One region of the Massilia violaceinigra genome, then DNA from elsewhere that is predicted to be linked to it. Evidence: predicted binding sites of a transcription regulator. Region 1 holds the regulator's gene; each other region holds the start of a gene.
What was found. The regulator LexA, encoded in region 1, represses DNA repair genes until DNA is damaged. The targets are predictions, from matches to a motif close to ACTGTATNNNNATACAGT.
Positions count from the first base shown of each region.

Region 1 (3,990 bases):
TGCTGCGAACTGTGCATCAGTGTGGCGGTCACGATCGGCACGCCGGCCGGGGTGTAGCGCAATACGTCGCGCTCGCAAATCAGGGCTACGAACTGGAGTTGATTCACCGAGGTGAGGTCAAGTCAGGTTCAGGGATCCCGGTCAACAATTACGCTGCTGCGGCTGGAGCTGGCGCTGGAGCGGCTGCAGGAGCAGGGGCTTCAGTGCGGTGGCTCTTGGCTGCGTCTTCACGTTGTACCGATTTCATCATCGGCGACGGCGCGGTTTCAGCCTTCTTCATCTTAACGGTGAGGTGACGCAGCACGGCATCATTGAATTTGAACGCGGTTTCGAGTTCCACGAGGGTCTCGTTGTCGCATTCGATGTTCAGGCAGATGTAGTGCGCTTTTGGCAGCTTCTGGATCGAGTAAGCCATCTGACGACGGCCCCAGTCTTCAACACGGTGAACCGAACCGCCGCGCGTGGTTACGCTGGCTTTGTAGCGTTCGATCATCGCCGGGACTTGCTCGCTTTGGTCCGGGTGGACGATAAAAACGATTTCATAATGACGCATGCATAACTCCTTAGGGACGTTTAAACAAATGCCCACCTCGGCGTCAAGACGAGTGTGGGAAGGGAAAGCCGGCGATTATAGCGTGAAATAGAGCAACAATCAAGGGCGCATTGAGAAAGTTGTGCGATTGCGCGCCGTTCATGGCACGAAGTCGTCGTCGTGCAGTTGGGCCGGGGTGAAGGGTGGCTCCGGCGGGAAAGCGCTTTTCGGTAGCCGGGTTTCGATGACCGCGCTACGCACGGCGTGCGCATACTCTTGTCGTGCCATGCGCTCGACCGCGCTGCTCAGGCTGGGACTGCGCTCCAGCAGCCGAGCAATGGCGCGGCGCTGCTCGTTGATGGTCGCCAGCCAGCTCGTCGACTTGCGCCTCGGCTGATACTGGCACTTGAGCAGGTGCATGATCAGCACGTGCAGCCGGCTACACAATTCCCGTTGATTGCGGCCGACCATTTCCTCAAACCCCTCTATCAGATGTTCGACGTCAAGGTGCTTAAAGTCCCTGACCCGCAACAGACTCACCTGTTGCTCGATCCAATGGATAAGATCATCGTTGTAGTCAGCAAGTGGAACCTCGAGTCGGTCCATGCCCCCCCCCTACCCTCTGTTTCAGTTCACGACCCCTCATCCGGCGGATACGACGGGTCGAAGTCGTCGTCAAGCAGTTCCGCAGCACTGTAAGGTAGCGCTGCCGGAAAGATGGACTCCGGCAGGCGCGTCTCCCAAGCGGCGCGGCGGCGCGCATCGTCGTAGTTCAGCGCGGCCAGTTCCGCAATGTCGAAAACCAGACTGGGACTATCATCAATCAGCAATCCCATGCCAAAACGGGCGTTGCCCAGCTTGATGCGCCAGTGTCGTGGTTTGTACCGTGGGCGGTACTGCAAACTGAGCAAATACGCAGTGATGTTTTCGAGGTACCCCTCAAGCTCCCTGCGGTCCGCACGCACTGCGCCTTCAAGCTCGTCGATGAGGTGGTCGACATCAAGTAGCTCGAACTTTCCCGCCCGCAGCAACTCAGCCTGCCGCTCAAGCCACAGCACAAAATCTTCCTGATAATCCCCCCGCGGAACCTCAATGCGATCCATGGCGCACCTCCTCTGCTATGTGTTGGACAGCCTCCATCGCAAATAATTCGCCTGTTCGGCTAATTAACCCTTGCATTAGGCGAAATACTGTACAAAAATACAGTCTGTCCATATACACAGTCCCGCATACCGATGATCAAGCTCACTCCAAGGCAAGAACAAATCCTCAACCTGATCAAGGATGCGATCGAGAACACGGGCTTTCCTCCTACCCGTGCCGAAATCGCCAATGAACTGGGCTTCAAGTCGGCCAACGCGGCCGAAGAGCACCTGCAGGCGCTCGCGCGCAAGGGCGCCATCGAAATTTCGCCGGGGACCTCGCGCGGCATCCGCCTGATCGGCGCCAGCGTCGACGCCATTCCCATGCCGCCGCCGAACCTGATGATGTCGCTGCCGCTGGTCGGGCGCGTGGCCGCCGGTTCGCCCATCCTCGCGCAGGAACATGTGGAAGCGACCTACAGCGTGGACCCGGCGATGTTTTCGTCGCGTCCCGATTTCCTGCTCAAGGTGCGTGGGTGGTCGATGCGCGACGCCGGCATCATGGATGGCGACCTGCTGGCCGTCAAAAAGGTCGACAGCGCCAAGAATGGCCAGATCGTGGTGGCCCGGATCGGTGACGATGTCACCGTCAAGCGCTACAAAAAGACCGGCTCGCTGATCGAACTGCTGCCGGAGAACCCGGACTTCAAGGTGATCCACGTCGATCCCGCAACCGACGAGTTCGCGCTGGAAGGCCTGGCGGTAGGGTTGATGCGCAGCTGGAACTGAGCGTGCGGGCGCGGCTCCACCGCGCCCTTGCCGTCTAGTCGCCCTTGCGCGGCGCTGTCGTCGCCGCTTCGGTGACGATGCGGTTGTGTTCCTTGATATAGGCGTCGGTGGCACTGCGCCACGCGCCGAAGTCGGCCAGCACCAGCTTGGCCGACACCTTGGCGTTTTCGGCGATGCCCGCATACACGCCTTCCAGATACACGCGCGACTGCTCGGTTTCTTCCTTGGTCAGCAAGTCAGCCACATCCTTGGGAATGCGCTTGGTCAGCGGGCTGGCCTCGTTGAGGTTGCGCACGAAGCCGTTGTAGCAATCCTGCCAAGCCGCGACCTTGGCCGACACGCTCTCGATTTCTTCGTTCTGCTTCGACATGGCGGGAATGCGCGGCGCCGGGCAACGGAACTGGCCCGTTGTCAGGTCGGCGCCATCGTATTTGCCGATCCAGTAATCCAGGTCGGCACGGCGCGCCTCGCGCTTTTTGATCATCTCCAGCGAGCCGGCGGCGGTCTTGTTGCCCTTGGCTGCGGACTTCTTGAACCAGGCTTCGGCCTTGGCCAGGTCGACCGTGCCGGCCTCGCCGTAAAAATACATCTCGCCCATGTGCAGCTGCGCTTCGGCGTTGCCGGCGTTGGCCAGCTTGGTGTACAGCTGCAGCGCTTGCGGATAGGCCTTTTTCGCAAACAGGGCGTTGGCGTCGGCCAGTTCGTCCGCGTGCGCCACGCCGGCGAGCATCAAGCCCAGGCAAAACAGGTATTTCTTCATCGCGTGTAGGACCTTGTATTTGTACGAACCATGTGGTCGAACCCGCATCGTCACCAGATGACATGGCAGGGCGGCGCGTGCCGCCCTGCCCCGTTCAATCCAGCGCGCAGCGGAAGTCGTCGAGCAAATCGGCGGTGTCTTCGATGCCGACCGAAACCCGGATCAGCGATTCGGCGATACCCATGCTGGCGCGCCGCTCGGCACCCATCTCGAAGAAGATGGTGTGCGACACCGGAATCACCAAGGTGCGCGTATCGCCCAGGTTACTGGCGGAGATACCGAGCTTGAGGCGATTGAGGTAATCGAAGCAATCGATGCCATCTTTCAGTTCAAAGCTGAACAGCGAACCGTACGCCTTGAACAGATCGCTCGCCAGCGCATGCTGCGGGTGCGATGCCAGGCCCGGGTAATACACCGCCGCCACGCGCTCGTCGGCTTCGAGCATGCGCGTGACCGCCAGTGCGCTGGCCGAAGCGCGCTCCATGCGCAGCGCCAGCGTTTCCGCCCCCACCGCGATATGGTGAGCCGCTTCCGGTGCCAGCGAGGCGCCGAAGTCGCGCAGGGCCTTGGCGCGCAACTGCGCCATGCCCCACTGCGCCGGCGGATTGCGCTTGTAGTTGGCCGCAATGTTCGGGAAAGCGCTCCAGTCGTACTCGCCGGTGTCGGTCAGGCTGCCGCCGAGCGCATTGCCGTGGCCTCCGATCGACTTGGTCAGCGCGTTCACCACCAGCCCGGCACCGACCGTTTTAGGCCGGAACAGGTAGGGCGACGTCATGGTGTTATCGACCACGAACAGAATGCCGCGTTCCTTGCACAGCCGGCCGATG
Region 1 is NZ_CP024608.1:3,683,090-3,687,079, reverse strand. It holds gene priB (primosomal replication protein N) at 1-107, opposite strand, end outside; gene rpsF (30S ribosomal protein S6) at 149-553, opposite strand; gene CR152_RS16470 (DUF29 domain-containing protein) at 692-1,138, opposite strand; gene CR152_RS16465 (DUF29 domain-containing protein) at 1,165-1,635, opposite strand; gene lexA (transcriptional repressor LexA) at 1,768-2,403, shown strand; gene CR152_RS16455 (tetratricopeptide repeat protein) at 2,438-3,163, opposite strand; gene CR152_RS16450 (cystathionine gamma-synthase family protein) at 3,258-3,990, opposite strand, start outside.

Region 2 (3,990 bases), 130 kb from region 1:
CGCGCCGCGACCTCTGCGAGTTCTTGGAAAAAATAGACGTCGTCTCCCATGCCTAAGGCAGCGGCTTCGAGGAACTTGCCCATTTCATCGATGATGATCAAAACGCCGTCGTTGGTTTTGGCCTCAGCCGCGGCGCAAATATCTGCTATCAGGGCTGCCGAATTTGTTTTTCGGGCCTCGTTTCCTAGCCCTTGCGCTCGACGCAGGCCTTTTGAAAGCTCGGCCACGACGCTACCGCGTTTGCCGACGATGGGAATCGTAAGCCATCCCTTGGCGCAGGGCAGGGCTTGATCGAAAGATGGAATATTCTGCAGATGCAAAATCTCGCGCGCCTTCGCGCGCAAACTCTTGTCGGCACCAAGCGCGCTAGCAAACGCAACGGCGAGAGACGATTTTCCGCCGCCGAATGGACCCGTCCAGGTGAATAGCCGTTGATTGCCGTCCACCATTTGCTTCGTCATGCTGCTCAAGACACCCGTCGCCGTTCCGTGACAGATGTAGCCATCGAGAGCGTCCGCGCGACCAAGATCCATGTCGATGCGAATCGAACGTTGGTAGTGGCGCGAAACCTGGACAATTTCCGAGAGTTTGGCGCTTTTTTTGTTAGGCATAGGCTTTCTCGATCATTCGTTCGCTAAGATTCTTGGTTTTGGCGTTGTCCCGATGAACTTGTTTAAGCCCGGCCGTGTCGGTCCACGTTAGCGCGCCGCGGGTGAGGTTTTCCAATCCCTGAAGGCGCTCGGCAATGGAGTCCTCGTCGAGCTTGAACACGCGTCCCGGCGAGCCTTCGTTGAAAGCGATCTGTTCGAACGCGAGCGAGCTCAGGCCCGGCGCAGCCGAGTCCCAAAAATCCAAAAGTGCGTATGCGAACATGCCGTCATGGAGCGTGGCCTTCGGGCCTCGGCGAAAGGCGAAATGACCCTTGCGCTCTTCGGAGATGAGCCCAAGTTCGCCAAGCATCGGTTCTGCATATTCTTCGGGCGAGCCGCCTGCGGATCGTGGAGCATAGCCGCGCAGGCATGTGTCTATGTCGCGAGACAAAGTCGCCGGAGCTAGTTTTCGATTGGAGTCCAAGCCACGCGCATATTCCGTCAACGCGGCTTCGAGTTCTTCGCGCGAGAACATTGGCGTGGTCACATTGTTGAAGAGCCACTTCCAAGTGGTCGATCGGTGCCCTTTGCCCGCGAGCCACCAATGCGCATACCATGCCGTGGTAGGGTTCTCCGAGTAGGGGTCCAAGCCGCCGTCGCTCAATATGGCGTTCGCAGCCTCAGTGACTCTATAGGCGCCGGGAGGCGCGCCTTCGTCAGTCATCACATTGCAGGCCAAGGCCCAATGGCGAATGGCGCCGACCATGTTCTTGCCAACGCCAAACTCGGCAATCGCATTGTCATCGGTGAATGTGGACTTCAAAATGATTCCACCAGATTTCGCTTGGTCGTAGGCCTTCTTTAGCCACATTTGACGAAGCGGAAACGTCTCGTGCCCCGAGAAGTGCGCCGGGGCGTTTTCTGATGTGATTTTTTTCATGCGTCGAATTATAACTGGAGACCTTCGCCAGTGGGCCAAAACAGTGGCTAGGCGGCAAGTGCAGACGTCTGCACACCCGACGAGTCGTCACTGTATAAATATACAGTATTTCTGGCTAGTGGCTCGCTCAACGCGAGACGGGCGGATAAATTGCCACGTGTTTTCAGCGGCAGGGGGGCGGGGCGATTCGGAGCGCCGTTTTCGCCTGGCGGAGGAGGCGGGTCGTGTTCGCTTCAGGTTCGCAAAATTTGGCAGAAGCCCCAATCGATTTTTTAGCCGCCGTATAGCCGCGCCGATAAAAAATCCACCTGAATCCGCGAGAATACGAGCTCGCGCAGATATTGGGCCATCATCGGCGTGTGTTTTTCCGTCGGGCCATTTTTGACGGCGGCAGCGTTGATCTCTGAAGGGGGGGGGTCATCGTTACTTTCAATCCGGTGCAGGCGCGGCGTTTTCTCGGCCGCGTCGTGAGGCCGCCATTTTACCGCCTCGGCGCGCGGACGAGGCAAAGCGATCGAACGGGCAGCGGATGAGCCGCGTCGCCATGACTGAGCGTCTTGCGGTGGAGATTGATCGGGCTTCGCCAAGGATTTCTGGGACATTCGTAATGGTATTGAAATTTAATACTTGTGGTTATGAAAACTCTACAGGTAAAAAATAATAATCTAAATATAAGGTTAAAGGTCTCGCACGGTGTTTACAATGCTACTTAGCAATTGTTAGTTGGTTTATGAAACGGATTGATTGTCATCAGTCGGTCTCCCGCGCCTTCCTCATCCGCCTTCCAGACGAGTCGTAGAGGGCGTCGTCCGGTTCTTCCACAGCAGGTTTTTGGTTCAATATGAAACACACCGGTATCACCAAAGCGTCTTTTTTCTGGGTTTTACAGGGCATATGCGCCCTTCACAGAAAACCATACTCTCCTGATATAGCCCAGCAACAATTGGCCGCACCGCACTCGATTGCGTCGCTTGCAACTGCCATGGTTTCATTCGGATTCACGGCCGGTGTAGCCTCGGTCAAGCCGGCAAAGCTGTACAGGGAGTCGTTTCCGCTGCTTGCGTTTTTACGCGATGGGAAGGAAACGGCTGGTGCGGGAGTTGACGCCATTTGCGCCGTCGCTCTCGTCCTCCAGGCCGACCGCGATAGTCTCCTTATCGTCGAGCCCGACGATGCCGCACCCCGCACCGTTCCCTTGGCCGAGTTTGGCGAGCGCTATCTGGGAAATGTCATGCGCGTGGAACCTGAAAACGTGGATGCCAGCGACCCCGACAGCGAGGAACTGGCGCGCCAGTCGCGCCGTTTCGGCTTTAGCTGGTTTGTCCCGGAATTGCTGAAACACAAAAAACTGTGGCAGGAAGTGTTGCTTGCCTCACTGGTGATCCAGTTGATCGCCCTTGCCACGCCGCTGTTCACTCAAGCGATCATTGACAAGGTGGTTGTCCATCACAGCCAGAGCACGCTGATCGTGATTGCCATCGGCATGGCCGTGTTCATGCTGTTTTCGGCGACGCTGTCGTGGATGCGCCAGTATCTGGTGCTGCATACCGGTAACCGGGTCGATGCCGCCCTGGGCGCCTCCGTATTCGGGCGCCTGTTCAAGCTGCCGCCGATGTATTTCCAGCACCGGCCCACCGGTGTCATCGCCGCGCGCCTGCAGGGCGTTGAAACGATCCGCGAATTCATTTCCAGCGCGGCCGTGACATTGGTGCTGGATCTGCCGTTCCTGCTGATCTTTGTGGCGATCATGTTTTACTACAGCGTCACCCTGACCCTGGTGGTGCTGGCGATTCTGGCAGTCATCGTTTTGCTGAGTATGATTGTGGCGCCGATTTTCCAGGACCGTTTGCAACAGCAATTCCTGCTGGGGGCGCGCAACCAGGCCTTCCTGACCGAGTACATCGGCGGGCTGGAAACGGTCAAGTCGCTGCAGATGGAACCGCAACTCGACGCACGCTACAGCAATTACCTGGGCAGCTATCTTGACGCCAGCCTGTCGACCAAGCAACTGGCGAATGGCTACAACACCTTGTCGAACCTGCTGGAGCAAGTGATGAGCCTTCTCATCCTCGGCGTTGGCGCGTATACCGTGATGAATAGCACCGATTTTACGATCGGCATGTTGATCGCGTTCCAGATGTTTTCCGGCCGCCTGTCGCAGCCGATGCTGCGCCTGGTTGGACTGTGGCAGCAATTTCAGCAGGCCAGCCTGTCGGTCGACCGGCTGGGCGATTTGATGAACGCGCCCGTGGAGCCGTATTCCCTGGTTCCCGCGCGCGCCAATACGCGCGCCGGCAAGATCGAGATCGACACGGTTGCCTTCAAATACGCCGAGCACTTGCCGCTGGTGTATCAAAACCTGTCGCTGACGGTGCAGCCAGGGCAGACCATCGGCATCATGGGCGCCTCCGGTTGCGGCAAGAGTACCTTGGCCAAGCTGCTGCAAGGGTTTTACCAGCC
Region 2 is NZ_CP024608.1:3,551,002-3,554,991, forward strand. It holds gene CR152_RS16000 (ATP-binding protein) at 1-611, opposite strand, end outside; gene CR152_RS16005 (DUF4007 family protein) at 604-1,530, opposite strand; gene CR152_RS33005 (hypothetical protein) at 1,803-2,132, opposite strand; gene CR152_RS16010 (peptidase domain-containing ABC transporter) at 2,513-3,990, shown strand, end outside.
Region 2: CR152_RS16005 (DUF4007 family protein) is a predicted target of LexA. The motif match lies at 1,620-1,637, and genes of this name have one in related genera.

Region 3 (3,990 bases), 1.0 Mb from region 1:
CGAATTGACCACGGGCCGGCGCACATCCGGGAACATGCGCCCGAGCGATGAGCCGGACGGAAAAATCACCTTGTGCCGGTGCGCGTCGTAATCGCTGTGCACGTGCGCGTGCGCCGCCGGCACGTTGGTCGCCACGTCCTGGTACAAGGTGCCCCCGAAGGCCACGTTGATCAGCTGGCACCCGCGGCAAATGCCCAGCACCGGCTTGCCGGCGTCGACGAATTCGTGCAGCAGCTCGAGTTCGTACACGTCGCGCGCGCGGTCGCCGCTCCACTCGGGGCGCGTCGGGCTCTCCGAATACGTCTGTGGCGACACGTCGGCGCCGCCCTGCAGCACCAGCCCATCCAGATGGCGCGCATAGTGGCGCAAGGTGATGTTACTCGGATGAAGAAGCCCGTTGGTATTGACCGTCGGGATCATAAACACCAGCACATCGCGCGACATGACCCATTGCGCGATCGACTCTTCCAGATACTGCAGATTCTTGCTGCGCAGTCCCGTCGACCCGGGCTCCGGATGAAAAATCCGCGCCGATACGCCGATGCGCAGGGTGCGGCGCATGAAATCGCGCCCGATCCGTTCGCGCAGATTGCGCCAGCGCGAGGCCAGCACGCGGCGCGCCAGTGCCAGCGGCGTATCGCTGTCCTTCTGGTAGCGCGGCAGCGCGTCGGCGCGGCGGTCGGGCACGCGCGGTGCATGAACGCCGCCATCCTTGTCCTGCTCGGACTGCGGAACAGGAACAGGATCAGGATCAGGAACAGCAATAGGTGGCAAGGGCTTGTCGGTATCGGGCATGCCTTAAATATAGCGCTCCCATGCAAGCGCACGATTCAAAGTTGTAACAAAATTGTGACCGCCGCGTCATCAGGGCGGCAGCGACAGCAGCTTTTTGAGCGCCCCCACCAGATGGCGGTCGGCCATCGGCTTGTCGAGCAGCCCGCGTACGCCGGCCGTGCGCGCACGCGCCGTGTCGTAGCCGGAGGCCTGGTTCACCAGCAGCACCACGGCGATGCGGTCGGCGCCTTCCTGCCGTTTGATCTCGCTGCACAGCGCATACGGATCGATGCCGGGGGTCGAGGTATTGATCATCACCACCGATACCGGCGTCTCCGCGCACAGGCGCACGGCCGCCGCCGCGCTCTCGGTCCACTCCACCGACACCTGGTGCGCCGACAGCAGCCGCGCCACATGGTCGCGCAGCGCGCCGCGCTTGTCGACGATTAGCACCCCGCCGTTGGGGGCGTGGCGCCGCATCTTCACGAAATCGGCCGGATCGGTGGTGTCGAGATCGAGGCGAATGCGGCGGCGCCGCTCGTGCACGGGCGGCGCCTCGGGCGCCAGCATGCCGGTGAGCGCGTCGACGCGTTTGCGCGCCATCTCGGTGAGCAGCTTGAACATCTGGAACATGTCCAGCGGACGCGCCAGCTGCGCGCAGGGAAACTCCATCCCGGCCGAGCCGATCACCAGAGCGGGACGGGTCAGGTCCGGCTGCCACGCCAGCAAGGCGGCCAGCGCGCTCAGATCGTCGCCATTGGCAATGACCAGGTCCGGTTCTTGCAAACTATCGCCAAGCAAGCAAGAATACGACGGCCCGTCGCGCGGGGGATGCGCCAGAGCCGTGCCCAGCTCGGCGCCCTCGCCGGAAGGAAAGCCCAACAGGCGAACACTGAGTAACTGCCTCTTTGATTGCATTTTTTCTAACTTATGGAATGTTTTTATACACACTTCTTGGTGTGCGTACAAATCTAACCACAATCGCCCGGGCTGGCAAGCACATTCATCCAAGTCAATTTATCTCCTTTTCCGTCCGACAAGATAGAATGCGCAGGCATCCGCATAAAGAACTTAGATATGGCCACCAAAAAACCTGCATCCGACTACAGCGAATCCTCCATCCGGGTCCTCAAGGGACTCGAACCCGTCAAACAGCGTCCGGGCATGTACACCCGCACGGAAAATCCGCTGCACATCATTCAGGAAGTGATCGACAACGCCTCCGATGAAGCGCTCGGCGGGCATTGCAAGAATATCGGCGTGACGGTCAATGTGGACGGCTCGATCACGGTCGAAGACGACGGCCGCGGCATTCCGGTCGGCCTGCACCCCGAAGAAAACGTGCCGACGGTGGAAATCGTCTTCACGCGCCTGCACGCGGGCGGCAAGTTCGACAAGGGTTCGGGCGGCGCCTACGCCTTCTCGGGCGGCCTGCACGGGGTCGGCGTATCGGTCACCAATGCGCTCTCCTCGCGCCTGGAAATCACGGTCTGGCGCAAGGAAGACAACGGCAACGGCCTGCACAAGATGGCCTTCGCCGACGGCGAAGTGATCGAGCCGCTGGCGTCGGTTCCCGCGCCGCGCGACGGCAAGAAGAGCGGCACCCGCGTGACCGCCTGGCCGAACCCCAAGTATTTCGACTCGCCCGCGATCTCGCAGGTCGAGCTGCAACGCCTGCTGCGCTCCAAGGCCGTGCTGCTGCCCGGCGTGACGGTCACGCTCACCCTCGCCAAAACCGGCGACGTGACGACCTGGAAGTACGACGAAGGCTTGCGCGGCTACCTCAATGAAATGCTGGCGCAAGGCACCAGCGGCGAGACCCTCATTCCCGTCTTCGAGGGCGCCCAGTACTCGAACGGCGAAACCGACGGCTTTGCCGAAGGCGAAGGCGCGGCATGGGTGGTGGCATGGACCGAAGAAGGCGCGGTCGTGCGCGAATCGTACGTCAACCTGATTCCCACCTCGAACGGCGGCACCCACGAATCGGGCTTGCGCGACGGCCTGTATGGGGCGGTCAAAAGTTTTGTGGAGATGCACTCGCTGCTGCCGAAAGGCGTGAAGCTGCTGCCGGAAGACGTGTTCGCGCGTGTGTCCTTCGTGCTGTCGGCCAAAGTGCTCGACCCGCAGTTCCAGGGCCAGATCAAGGAACGCCTCAACTCGCGCGACGCGGTGCGGCTGGTATCGACCTTCGCCAAGCCACCGCTCGAACTGTGGCTCAACCAGCACGTCGAATACGGCCGCAAGCTGGCCGAACTGGTGATCCGCCAGGCCCAGTCGCGCCTGCGTTCGCTGCAAAAAGTCGAAAAGAAAAAATCGTCCGGCGTCGCGGTGCTGCCAGGCAAGCTGACCGATTGCGAATCGAGCGACATCGCCCGCAACGAACTGTTCCTGGTCGAGGGCGACTCGGCGGGCGGCTCGGCCAAGATGGGGCGCGACAAGGAATTCCAGGCCATCCTGCCGCTGCGCGGCAAGGTGCTCAACTCCTGGGAAACCGACCGCGACCGCCTGTTCGCCAACAATGAAATCCACGACATCGCGGTGGCGATCGGGGTCGACCCGCACAGTGTCGGCGACACGCCCGATCTGTCGGGCCTGCGCTACGGCAAGATCTGCATCCTCTCGGATGCGGACGTGGACGGCTCGCACATCCAGGTACTGCTGCTGACATTGTTCTTCAAGCACTTCCCGGCCCTGTTCGCGCCCGGCCACATTTGCGTGGCGCGTCCGCCGCTGTACCGGGTCGACGCCCCGGCGCGCGGCAAGAAGCCGATCCAGAAGCTGTACGCGCTCGACGATGGCGAACTGGTGGCGATCCAGGACAAGCTGCTCAAAGAAGGCTTAAAGGAAGGCAGCTGGAGCATTTCGCGCTTCAAGGGCCTCGGTGAGATGAACGCGGAACAACTGTGGGAAACCACGATGAACCCGGACACGCGGCGCTTGCTGCCGGTATCGCTGGGCGACTTCAGCCACGTCGACGCGTCGGCGCGCTTCAACATGCTGATGGGCAAAGGCGAAGCCGCCGCCCGCCGCGCCTGGATCGAAGAGCACGGCAACGAAACCGAAGCCGACATCTGATTTGTTACAACACCGGGGTCTGACCTCTGATTAGAAATATTTCGAATCAGAGGTCAGACCCCGGTTTGCGGCTGCGCAAACGAAACGGACACTGAACCATGATTATCGGAATCGACCTCGGCACCACGAACAGTCTCGCGG
Region 3 is NZ_CP024608.1:2,678,837-2,682,826, reverse strand. It holds gene CR152_RS12255 (gamma-glutamyl-gamma-aminobutyrate hydrolase family protein) at 1-795, opposite strand, end outside; gene CR152_RS12250 (response regulator) at 865-1,560, opposite strand; gene CR152_RS12245 (DNA topoisomerase IV subunit B) at 1,852-3,849, shown strand; gene CR152_RS12240 (molecular chaperone HscC) at 3,948-3,990, shown strand, end outside.
Region 3: CR152_RS12245 (DNA topoisomerase IV subunit B) is a predicted target of LexA. The motif match lies at 1,709-1,726, and genes of this name have one in related genera.

Region 4 (3,990 bases), 3.6 Mb from region 1:
GCACGCCCTGCGGATGGCGCTTGTTAAAGGCGATCGAGCCGGCCGTGGTGAGCGATTTGAGCGCGGCTTCGCCATCTTGCGGCAAGCCCGAGCGGCCGGACAGGAAGTCCATCATCGCGGCCACCGCGTTGGCCAGCGCATTGCCCACGTTGGGGGCGTTGCCGGTCAGGATGTCGGCGATCGCCGAACCCTTGTTCACGCCGGCCACCGAGCTGACCGACGCGACCAGGCTGGGCGCCACCGAGGCGACGTAGCGCACGGTCGGCCCGCCATGGCTGTGGCCGATCAGATTGACCTTGGCGGCGCCGGTGGCGGCCATGATCTGCTTTACTTGCGAGAGCAATTGTTCGCCGCGCACTTCGGTACTGTTGGCGCCCGAGACAGTGACGGTAAACACCTGGGCTCCGCCGCTGCGCAGCGCCGAGGGGATCTGGTAAAAGTATTCGATCGGCCCCAGTTTCTCAAAGCCGAACAGGCCGTGCACGAGCACGATGGGGTACTTGGTTTGCGTGTAACCCGCGGCCAGGGCCTGGGTGGGAACGACGAGGATAGCGATGAGAAAAACGGACAGGCACTTCCAAAAGCGATTCTTCATGTTGTCTCCATAATGGTTTTTTGATTGAAGTCGATTACTGGAACTGGAGTTGCACAGTGCGAGCTGGGCATTCCTCCGGCTACCGGGCGTACACTCTTGCTGCCAGCTGTTGCAAGAGAAAAATACGAATTAGAGCGAGCGCTCGGTTTTTTTAATGTAGCACTGGCTTTCTGATAAAGCATCGCGCAGTGCAGCATCTGGAGGGCTTGTTTTGCGCTTTGAATTGATGTGTGGTTTTAACGAGCTATAATCATTCCCGAAACCAACTCTAGCGGTAGATGCACATATGGGAACGCTGGTGTCCACCCGCTTCGACTTTGCCCAGTTTGAAAAGATGACGCCACTCAACGGCGACACGATCTGGGCCTACATTGTTGACCACCACGCCGAGCGGATCGGCGTCAAGCGCCGCAAGCCGGCGCTGGAAAACATGGAAAAAATCTTTGGCGCCACGTTCCGCCTGGCCAACGAAGTCGGCTTTCGCGCGATGAGCTTGCGCGACCTGTGCCGCGAGACGGGCTTGTCGATGGGCGGGCTGTACGGCTACATCGAGAGCAAGGACCAACTGGCGGAAATGATCGAGGATGTGGTGCGGCATGCCAGCCAGGAATTGCCGCGCATGTTCCAGCATGTGCAGGCGCCGCTGGAACGGCTCGAATCGCTGGTGCGGGCGACGATTTACCTGTCCGAGATTTTGCAGCCGTGGTTTTACTTCGTGTACATGGATTCGCGCGTGCTCAGTTTCGAGCAGCGCGGCATGGCGAAAAATTCGGAGTTGTCGATCCAGGCTGAAATTGCCGACATGATCAGCCAGCTCGCGCCGGTGCCGGCCGGGAAGCCGGACTTGCTGGCGGCGCATATCGTGGCGATGTTCCAGGATTGGTATATCAAGCGCTGGAAGTACCGCGCGGCCAAGGTGCATGTGGATGATTTTGCGGATAGTACGCTGGCGATGATCCGCAGCCACTTGAGTTAGCCGCCGACCCGTCGTTCCCGCGCAGGCGGGAACCCAAGTTTGTAGCTTTGCCTCTGCCTGCGGCACGTACTTGGGTTCCCGCCTTCGCGGGAACGACGAGCTAGCGGGAACGACGAGCTAGCGGGAACGACGAGCTAGAGGGCGCGACGAGCGGGCGGGAGCGATGACGCAAGCGCTCCTGCGCGTCCTTCCAACTTGCAACAAATCCCATTTCAGTGAATACTGTATGCAATTACAGTAGTTGCCCTTATCCGGGCAAACCAGCCCGCGTGAACGCCCCAGCCCGAAAAATCATCCATTGCGACTGCGACTGCTTCTACGCAGCCGTCGAAATGCGCGACAATCCCGCCCTGCGCGAGGTGCCGCTGGCCGTTGGCGGCCAGCCGGGCCAGCGCGGCGTGGTGGCTACGTGCAACTACGAAGCGCGGCGCTACGGCATCCACTCGGCCATGGCCACCGCCCAGGCCCTCAAGCTGTGCCCCGACCTGGTGGTCATTCCGCCGGCCATGGAGAAATACCGCATAGCTTCGCGCCAGATCCTGGCCATCTACGGCGACTACACCGACCTGGTCGAGCCGCTCTCGCTCGACGAAGCCTATCTCGACGTTTCCGACTCGCCCCACTGCAAAGGCAGCGCCACCCTGATCGCGCAGGAAATCCGCAAGCGCATCTTCGACACCGTCGGCATCACCGCATCGGCCGGCGTGGCGCCCAACAAGTTCGTGGCCAAGATCGCCAGCGACTGGAACAAGCCCGACGGCCTGTGGCTGGTGCGCCCGGACGAGGTCGACGCCTTTGTCGCCGCCTTGCCGGTCAAGAAACTGCACGGCGTCGGCAAGGTTACCGCCGCCAAGCTCAACAAGCTGGGTGTGCAAACCTGCGCCGACCTGCGCACGTGGACCGTGCTCGAACTGCAACACCACTTCGGCACCTTCGGCACGCGTCTCCACGATTTGTGCCGCGGCATCGACAACCGCGCCGTGTGCAACGAGCGCGAACGCAAGTCGGTCAGCGTCGAGGAAACCTACACGCCGGACGTGCCGGACCTGCCGGCCTGCATCGCCCTGCTGCCGGAACTGTTCGACAACCTCAACGTCCGCATTGCCCGCGCCGGAGCCCAGAAAAGCGTGCAAAAGCTGTTTGTTAAACTCAAATTCGCCGATTTTCACCAAACCACCGTGGAATGTGTTGGCATCGCGCCACACATGGGGCAATACGCCAAACTGATGGAAACCGGCTATGCGCGCGGCAAGCAGCCTGTGCGGCTGCTGGGCGTCGGGGTGCGCCTGGGCGAGGCCGAAAACCTCGAACAGTTAAGCCTGTTCGCCGATGCGGACGTGTAAAATGTCGTTCCCTTCGCAAAGATGATTTGTCTCGGACGACGCAAGTCCTGCCTCCCGGGCAGGCCGTTACGCAGGGAGTGAAAGCGGTTCGCCGCGCCTTCCTGCTTCATCCCGCTGTAAATACTGACTCAAACAAGGTAAAGCACAATGTGGTTCAAGAATCTTCAGATTTACCGTCTTCCCGCACCGTGGGCCTTCACTCCTGAGCAACTCGAAGCGGCGCTGGCGCCCATGAGTTTTGTTCCGGCCACCAGTAACGAATTGCTGCGCCAGGGCTGGGATTCGCCGCGCAACAACGGCATGCTGGTTCACACCGTCAACAAGCAGATGCTGATTCTGCTGGGCACCGAAAAGAAGCTGCTGCCATCGTCGGTCATCAACCAGGTGGCCAAGGCCAAGGCGGCCGAGCTGGAAGAAGCCCAGGGCTTTGCACCGGGCAAAAAAGCCATGAAGGAACTCAAGGAGCGCGTGGCCGATGAACTGCTGCCGCGCGCCTTCAGTATCCGCAGCAACACTTTCACCTGGATCGATCCGGTCAACGGCTGGCTGGTGGTCGACGCCGCCAGCCCGGCCAAGGCCGACGAAGTCATCAAGCTGCTGCTCAAGGCGGTCGACCGCATGCCGCTGGAAAGCCTGCGCGTGCAGCGCTCGCCCGTGGCCGTGATGACGGCATGGCTGGAAACCGACGAAGCGCCGGTAGGCTTCACGATCGACCAGGATACCGAACTGCGCGCCACCGGTGAGAGCAAGGCGGCCGTGCGTTACGTGAAGCACGCGCTGGAAGTGGACGATATCCGCCGTCACATCGCGGCAGGCAAGCAGTGCACGCGTCTGGCGATGACGTGGGACGACAAGATTTCGTTCGTGCTGACCGAATCGCTGGCGATCAAGGGCATCAAGCCGCTCGACGTCATCAAGGAAAGCGACACGAGCACGCGCAATGATGAAGAGCGCTTCGACAACGACATGATGCTGATGACGGGCGAGCTGGCCAAGCTGATGACCGAGCTGGTGGAAGCGCTGGGCGGGGAAGCGAAGGCGTAATGGGACGCGGACGGGCTGCCTCGGCGGGCCCG
Region 4 is NZ_CP024608.1:127,068-131,057, reverse strand. It holds gene CR152_RS00600 (lipase family alpha/beta hydrolase) at 1-595, opposite strand, end outside; gene CR152_RS00595 (TetR/AcrR family transcriptional regulator) at 894-1,571, shown strand; gene dinB (DNA polymerase IV) at 1,841-2,914, shown strand; gene CR152_RS00585 (recombination-associated protein RdgC) at 3,062-3,958, shown strand.
Region 4: dinB (DNA polymerase IV) is a predicted target of LexA. The motif match lies at 1,793-1,810, and genes of this name have one in related genera.